Regions from separate parts of the Delftia sp. genome, predicted to be linked through region 1. Evidence: riboswitches for the same ligand, from Rfam matches in the RefSeq annotation. Region 1 holds a riboswitch; the other holds the start of a gene.
What was found. A riboswitch is a leader RNA that binds a small molecule or an ion and turns the genes downstream of it on or off. The one in region 1 is predicted to bind glycine.

Region 1 (3,407 bases):
CAAGGGGCTGGGTGGAGGACATCAGCATGGAGGGACCTGTCTCAAAAGCTGAAAAGCGCCAGGGCGGGCCCTGGCGCCCGTCCTGGCCGGAAAGTGGCGTCAGTTGCTCTGGGCAAAGGCCGTGTAGGCGGCTTCGTCGAGCAGCGCGGCCAGCTGGCCTGCGTCGCTGAGCTTGACCTTGAAGAACCAGCCTTCGCCCAGCGGGTCGCTGTTGGCCAGGGAGGGGTCGTCGCGCAGGGCCTCGTTGACTTCGACGATCTCGCCGCTGACGGGCATGTAGACATCGGCGGCGGCCTTGACGGACTCGACCACGCCGGCCACATCGCCCTGGTTGAAGCTGGTGCCCACGGCGGGCAGGTCGACGAACACCACGTCGCCCAGCGCGTCCTGCGCGTGGAGGGTGATGCCGACGATGGCCGCGTCAGGGTTGGCGGCGTTGATCCACTCGTGGTCCTTGGAATACTGGATGCTCATGGCTTGCTCCGATAGAAACTGAAAAGAAACCTGTGAAAGGCGGTTTGAGAAAGGTCAGTGCGCACTGTAGCGGCATGCGATGGCAGGAAAAACGAATCCGCCGAACTCGATCCACGCCAAGCGCGCAGGCTGTCCTCAACCGCGGTGATAGCGGGGCGCCACGAAGGGCGTGGCCTGCACCTGCATGGGCACGGCCTTGCCGCGCACCATGGCCTGCAGCGTGGTGCCGATGGCGGCGCTGCCCGGCTCCACATAGGCCAGTGCCACGGGCTGGTTCAGCGTGGGCGACAGCAGGCCGCTGGTGACCTGGCCGACCTTGCGGCCGCCGGCATCCAGCAGTTCCGTGCCTTCGCGCACGGGCACGCGCTCCAGGGCCACCAGGCCCACGCGCTTGCGCGTGAGCAGCTCGGGCGATTGCAGCTGGGCCAGCACGGTGGCCGCGCCGGGAAAGCCGCCTTCGCGCTCGCCACCTGCGCGGCGGACCTTCTGCACGGCCCAGTTCAGGGCGGCCTCGGCCGGGGTGGTGGTCGTGTCCAGATCGTTGCCGTACAGGCACAGGCCGGCTTCCAGGCGCAGCGAATTGCGCGCGCCCAGGCCCACGGGCCTGACTTCGGGCTGGGCCAGCAGGGCACGGGCAAAGGCCTCGGCGTGGCTGGCGGGCAAGGAGATCTCGAAGCCGTCCTCGCCGGTATAGCCGCTGCGCGCGATGTACAGCTCGGCCCCCTCCCAGTCGAAGTGGCCGCCTGTCATGAACACCAGGCCGGCCGTGTCGGGCAGCAGGCGCTCCATGGCGGCTGCGGCCTGCGGGCCCTGCAGCGCCAGCAGGCCCCGGTCGAACTGGGGCTCGATTTCACAGCGCTGGCCGATGCGGGCCTGGATGTGCGCCAGGTCTTCATGCTTGCAGGCGCCGTTGACGATCAGGAACAGGTCGTCCTCGCGGCGCACGAACATCAGGTCGTCCAGAATGCCGCCCGCCTCATTGAGCAGCAGGCCGTAGCGCTGGCGGTGTTCGCCCAGGCCCAGCACGTCCATGGGCATCAGCGACTCCAGCGCGGCCCCGGCGTCGGCACCGCGCAGGCTGATCTGGCCCATGTGCGAGACATCGAACAGGCCTGCCGCCTCGCGGGTGTGCAGGTGCTCGGCCATCAGCCCCTGCGGGTATTGCACGGGCATGGAGTAGCCGGCAAACGGCACCATGCGCGCGCCCAGTTCCTGGTGCAGGTCGAACAGCGGGGTCCTGAGCAGATCGGTGGTGGAGGCAGCGGACAAGGAGGGCTCTCTTTCAGGCAAGGAACAAGGCATAACGCCATCCCGGTCCTCCGGGATGTGCTGCCCTGCTGTCCGCTTTACCTGAGAGATTCACCCGCACCTTCCATGCGTGGGGCTTGCTCCTTCGGTGGATGGGGCACACCGCCGTGCCCTGCATCTCTCTCCAGCTAGGAACGCCTGCGGCCGTGGCGGCAGGCGGTGCCAGTCCTTTTGCCTGAGCGTTCGGGGCGAACCCTGCGCCTTCGGCGGTGCCGCTGCCTGCGACCGTTGCGGCCGGGCGGGCACTCTCTCCTGACCGGCGCATTCTAGCTGCGGCCAGCGTCCGCGCGGCTTCGGGATTTCCGCGGGCCGGCTGCAACTCCATGCGCTTGCCTGCATGGATGCATTTGCAAATTGCATAACTGTCTAAAAAATCTCCTACATTGAGGTGCATCGATATATGAAATCTCGTGAGCGAGAAGGAAGAAGCGCACATGCAGCAGACGCTGGGAGACACATTGGCCTGGCCGGCACGTTACCTGCCGAACAAGGAAGCCCTGGTCGCGTGGGAGGGCGGCGAGCGCCGCGCCTGGACCTACGCCCAGCTCGATGCCGAAGTCAACCGCCACGCCCATGGCCTGGCCGAGCTGGGCATAGGCCATGGCGACGTGGTCGCCGCCTTCCTCTACAACACGCCGGCCTTTGTCTTCACCATGCTGGCGGCCGCGCGCCTGGGCGCCATCTTCAACCCCATCAACTACCGGCTGGCGGCGCAGGAGCTGGCCTTCATCCTCAAGGACGGCGCAGCGCGCGCCCTGGTCTTCGAGCACGAGGGCGGCGAGGTGGCCGCACGCGCCCAGGCCCTGCTCAAGGCCGAAGGCGGCGGCACTGGCGCAGGCATCGAGCACTGGATCTTTGCCGACGATGCCCCGGCCGACCCGCTGCCGGTCTGGGCCACGCAGCGCCTGTCCGCCCTGGCCAGGGGCCGCAGCAGCGCGCCGCCCCAGGCCCATGTGCGCGAGAGCGACCCCTGCATCCTCATGTACACCAGCGGCACCACGGGCCGGCCCAAGGGCGTGCTGCATACGCACCGCAGCAAGCTGGCGCACAACGCCCTCATGCACCAGACCATGCAGTTCACGCGCGACGACGTGGGCCTGGCCATGGCGCCGCTCAACCACACGGCCGAGCTGCACACCAGCTTTCTGCCGCGCCTGCAGGCCGGCGCCACCCAGGTGCTGCTGCGCCGCTTCGACGTGGCCGAGGCCTGGCGCCTGATCCGCGAAGAGCGCGTGAGCTTCTTCTTCGCGGCGCCCACCATGATCACCATGCTGCTGGCCGACCCCATCGCCTCGCCTGAGCAGGCGCCCGCGCTGAGGCTGGTGGAGTACGGCGGCGCCTCCATGGCGCCGCACCTGATCCGCGAATGGACGCGCAAGGTCGGCAGCGACCTGGTCCAGGTCTACGGCACCACGGAAATGGGCCCCTGCATGTCCGTCCTGCTGCCGCGCGAGCAACTCTCGCACGCGGGCTCGGCCGGGCTGCCCTCCATGGGCCATGACCTCATCGTGGCCCGCTTGCGCGAAGACAACGCCCCCACCGACCCGGCCGAGGCCTGCCTGCCCGGCGAGGTGGGCGAAATCCTCGTGCGCGGCCCCTGCATGATGGCCGGCTACCTCAACCGC
Region 2 (3,407 bases), on a different contig from region 1:
CATCTACATCAGTTGCCGGGGCCGCGGCGGCGGCCTGTTCGGCGGCCCCGATGCCGAACTGCGCACCCTGCGCCACGCACTGGGCGATGTGCCATTGATCGGCTTCGTTGCCGAAGCCGAGATCATGGACGCCCGCCTGCACCGCTTCGCCGGGGTGCTGACGGTGTTCACTGCCTAGGCGTCGTACACGTCGTACACGTCGTACACGCCGTCCGCACCTCAGACCGCGCGCGGGCGCACCGTGCCTGCGCTGCGATCCGGGTCCATGGCTGCGGCTCCCAGAAAATCGAAATCCACGGCCGGCCGCCTGCCGCTGACCAGGTCGGCCAGCGCCATGCCGGAGCCGCAGGCATGGGTCCAGCCCAGCGTGCCGTGGCCGGTGTTCAGGAACAGGTTGGCGATGGGCGAGCGTCCGATCAGCGGCACATTGCTGGGCGTGGCGGGGCGCAGGCCGCTCCAGAACTGGGCGCGGCCGGTATCGCCGGCGCCGGGGAACAGCTGCTGCACGCGCCGCACGATGGCCTCGCAGCGCACGGGGTCCAGGTTGCGGTCGTAGCCGTTGAACTCGGCCGTGCCCGCAATGCGCAGGCGGTCGCCTTGCGCGCCCGTGTAGCGCGAGAACACCAGCTTGAACTCGTCGTCCGTGAGGCTGACCTGATAGGCCTTGGCGGGGTCCAGCACCGGCAGGGTCACGGAGTAGCCCTTGGCCGGGTAGATGGGCAGGCGCAACCCCAGCGGCTGGGCCAGCAGCGGGCTGAACGAGCCCATGGCCAGCACATAGGCGTCGCCCTGGATGCGTTCATAGCGGCCATCGGCATTGGTCACCTCCACATGGTCGATATGGCGGCTGGCGCCCGCACCCGTGGTGCGCAGCGCCGTCACGTGGTGGCTCTGGCGGAACTGCACGCCCGTGGCGGCGGCGATGCGCGCCAGCTCGCGTGTGAAGAGGTTGGCGTCGCCTGATTCATCCTCGGCCGTATAGGTGGCGCCCGCTATCTGCCCGCGCACATGGGCCAGGGCCGGCTCCAGGCGCACGGCTTCGTCGGCATCGATCAGGCGGCGGTCGCAGCCCAGGGCCTGCATCTGCTCGGTGGGCTTGAGCGCGCCCTCGAACTCGCGGGCGTTCGTATAGAAGTGCAGGATGCCCTGCGTGCGCTGCTCGTACTGGATGCCGGTGTCGGCACGCAGCTGCTGCAGGGCCTCGCGGCTGTAGGTGCCCAGGCGAACGATCTGCTGGATGTTGTGGCGCGTGCGCGCGGGCGTGCAGTTGCGCAGGAAGGACAGGCCCCAGAGCCACTGGCGCATGTCGGCGCGCAGGCGGAAGAGCAGGGGGGCGTCCTGCCGGCCCAGCCAGCCCAGCAACTTCAGCGGTGCGCCGGGGTTGGCCCAGGGCTCCGCGTGGCTGACCGAGATCTGCCCGCCGTTGGCGAAGCTGGTTTCGGCGCCGGGCGCGGCCTGGCGGTCGATGACGGTCACTTCATGACCGAGGGATTGCAGATAGTAGGCCGACGTGGTGCCGATCAGGCCGGCTCCGAGAACGATGACGCGCATGACGATGCCCTTTCAAAGGCATGTGCCGGGTCACGCGAAAGCTGGCCGCTATGGTCTGGATAGCAGGCAGCCGGCGTCCGTCGTGACGCAGCTGCCGCTCCCCCTGTCCTTGGTACCTGAGAGATTCACCACCATCCATGGGAACGGGGCTTGCTCCTTCGGTGCGCCGCACATTGCGTGCGGCGGCTCTCCAGACGGCATGTTGTGTTTGCAGTACGGAACCTGAGCGTGTATGGGAGTTTGCGCCTTCGGTGAGGCTCGGCACCGTGGCGCCCGCCTGCTCTCCTGCAGGGGCGATTCTATGGGGCTTGCGCAGCCAGCTCCAGTCGTATTGGGGATACCACCAGTTACCTGTATGTGGTGTGGCTGATTCAGGGTATTCCCTAGATCGCTCAAGCGCCTCCCTCGTAGCGCTGGTACGAGTCTCTGGCTTCATGTAAAAAAACTATTGAAATAGAAAAAAACATGATTTAGCCTATCGATATGTGCAGTGGTTTGTCAGTGCATGTTCTGGTCGATTGGACCTGCATGGGTTAACCATGGGTTGTATATATGTCTGATAGGCGACTTACCGTTGCACAGGTGCGGGTCCATGGAAACTGGTCCGTCACTGAAAAAATACAAGCACGGTGAATATGGTTTGTCGAGGGAGGAATGTTTTGCGTCGCAAACCCGACTGAAGGTGTGTCCGCTCAATGGGCAGTGGAGCAGCGCGCAAGCGTTGATGGAAATCCGCCTTTTTTTGATTGACGCGCAGGATCTGCGCGAAAAATTTTGCTTCCAAACTCACCGGCTGCAAGGTGAGTTGTGGGCTCGTGATTCAAATAGAACTATCCGAGGTACGGCGATGCAAATGCGCTGGGTACAACTGATGGCCATTGCCATTGGGAAAATCATTTTCCTGTCATATCTCCTTGAGAGAACGGGGAATATCATGCATGCTCTCAATCGCCTGCCTGGTTCGGCATTTTTTCGCAAGTGGCGTGCAGCGAAGTGCCTTTTCTCTTTGCTGCTGCTTTCATGCGCGGGTATCTCATCCACGGCACTGGCGGCGACCATCGTCTTCACGGTCACCGACAACAGCGACGCTCCCAATGCCAATGCAACGACACCAACCACCTGTGTCAGCACGCTGGGGGGCACCTTTGCTGGCGCATGTACGCTGCGAGCGGCCATTCAGGCAGCCAACTACACGCTGCAAACGCTGGATCCGAGTGCCGATGTTTCCATCGTCTTTGCGCCGACACTGACCACGTCGGTACGGACCATACAGAGCGGGACATCCAAGGATGCGGCGGGAAACCTCCATCCGTATGTCGACAATCAGACGGTTTACGTGCGCTGTGCCAATACATTCATCAGCGGAGCCCAGTCCGGCGCCGTGACGGGAGCCACCAATGCCTGTGGTCAAACCCAGATGATCAGCGGCGGCGATACGGGCACCACCACTGGTGCCGGTGGTGCCTGGTACTGGCTCAAAGGCACCGTGCCAGCCGGCACGGGCTCGTTGACCATCGATTTCGGGGGAGTCATACAAGTCCAGAACTGGGCGGACTCCCCCTGGGAAACTTTTTATCTTGGTGGGAAGAACATCACGCTCACCAATTCGCCCAATATGACCTGTGGCGAAGCGGTATTCGTCGTTGGCTCCACGGCGAACAATATCACCATTGATCGCGTCGGCCTGGTGAATGTGGCTCCAACCCCTGCTGGAGAGGGGACGCCGTTCAACTGCGAGCTGTACGCGGAGATTCATCAAGGCGCACAAAACGTATTCTTTACCAATAGCACGATCAATTCCGCGATATGGAATGGAAATTACGGCAATAACAAGGGCTCGGCCATTTCCGTTGCCG

Region 2: linked by a shared signal. The riboswitch ahead of AC5I49_RS00010 (D-amino acid dehydrogenase) and the one ahead of gcvT (glycine cleavage system aminomethyltransferase GcvT) in region 1 are both predicted to bind glycine.

The regions. Positions count from the first base shown of each region.
Region 1 is NZ_JCABYI010000020.1:189,537-192,943, forward strand. It holds gene gcvP (aminomethyl-transferring glycine dehydrogenase) at 1-28, opposite strand, end outside; gene gcvH (glycine cleavage system protein GcvH) at 100-474, opposite strand; gene gcvT (glycine cleavage system aminomethyltransferase GcvT) at 610-1,743, opposite strand; glycine riboswitch at 1,802-1,920, opposite strand; glycine riboswitch at 1,936-2,047, opposite strand; gene AC5I49_RS11710 (fatty acid--CoA ligase) at 2,217-3,407, shown strand, end outside.
Region 2 is NZ_JCABYI010000001.1:5,158-8,564, reverse strand. It holds gene AC5I49_RS00015 (FIST signal transduction protein) at 1-178, shown strand, start outside; gene AC5I49_RS00010 (D-amino acid dehydrogenase) at 220-1,551, opposite strand; glycine riboswitch at 1,645-1,755, opposite strand; partial or broken gene AC5I49_RS00005 (beta strand repeat-containing protein) at 2,144-3,407, shown strand, end outside.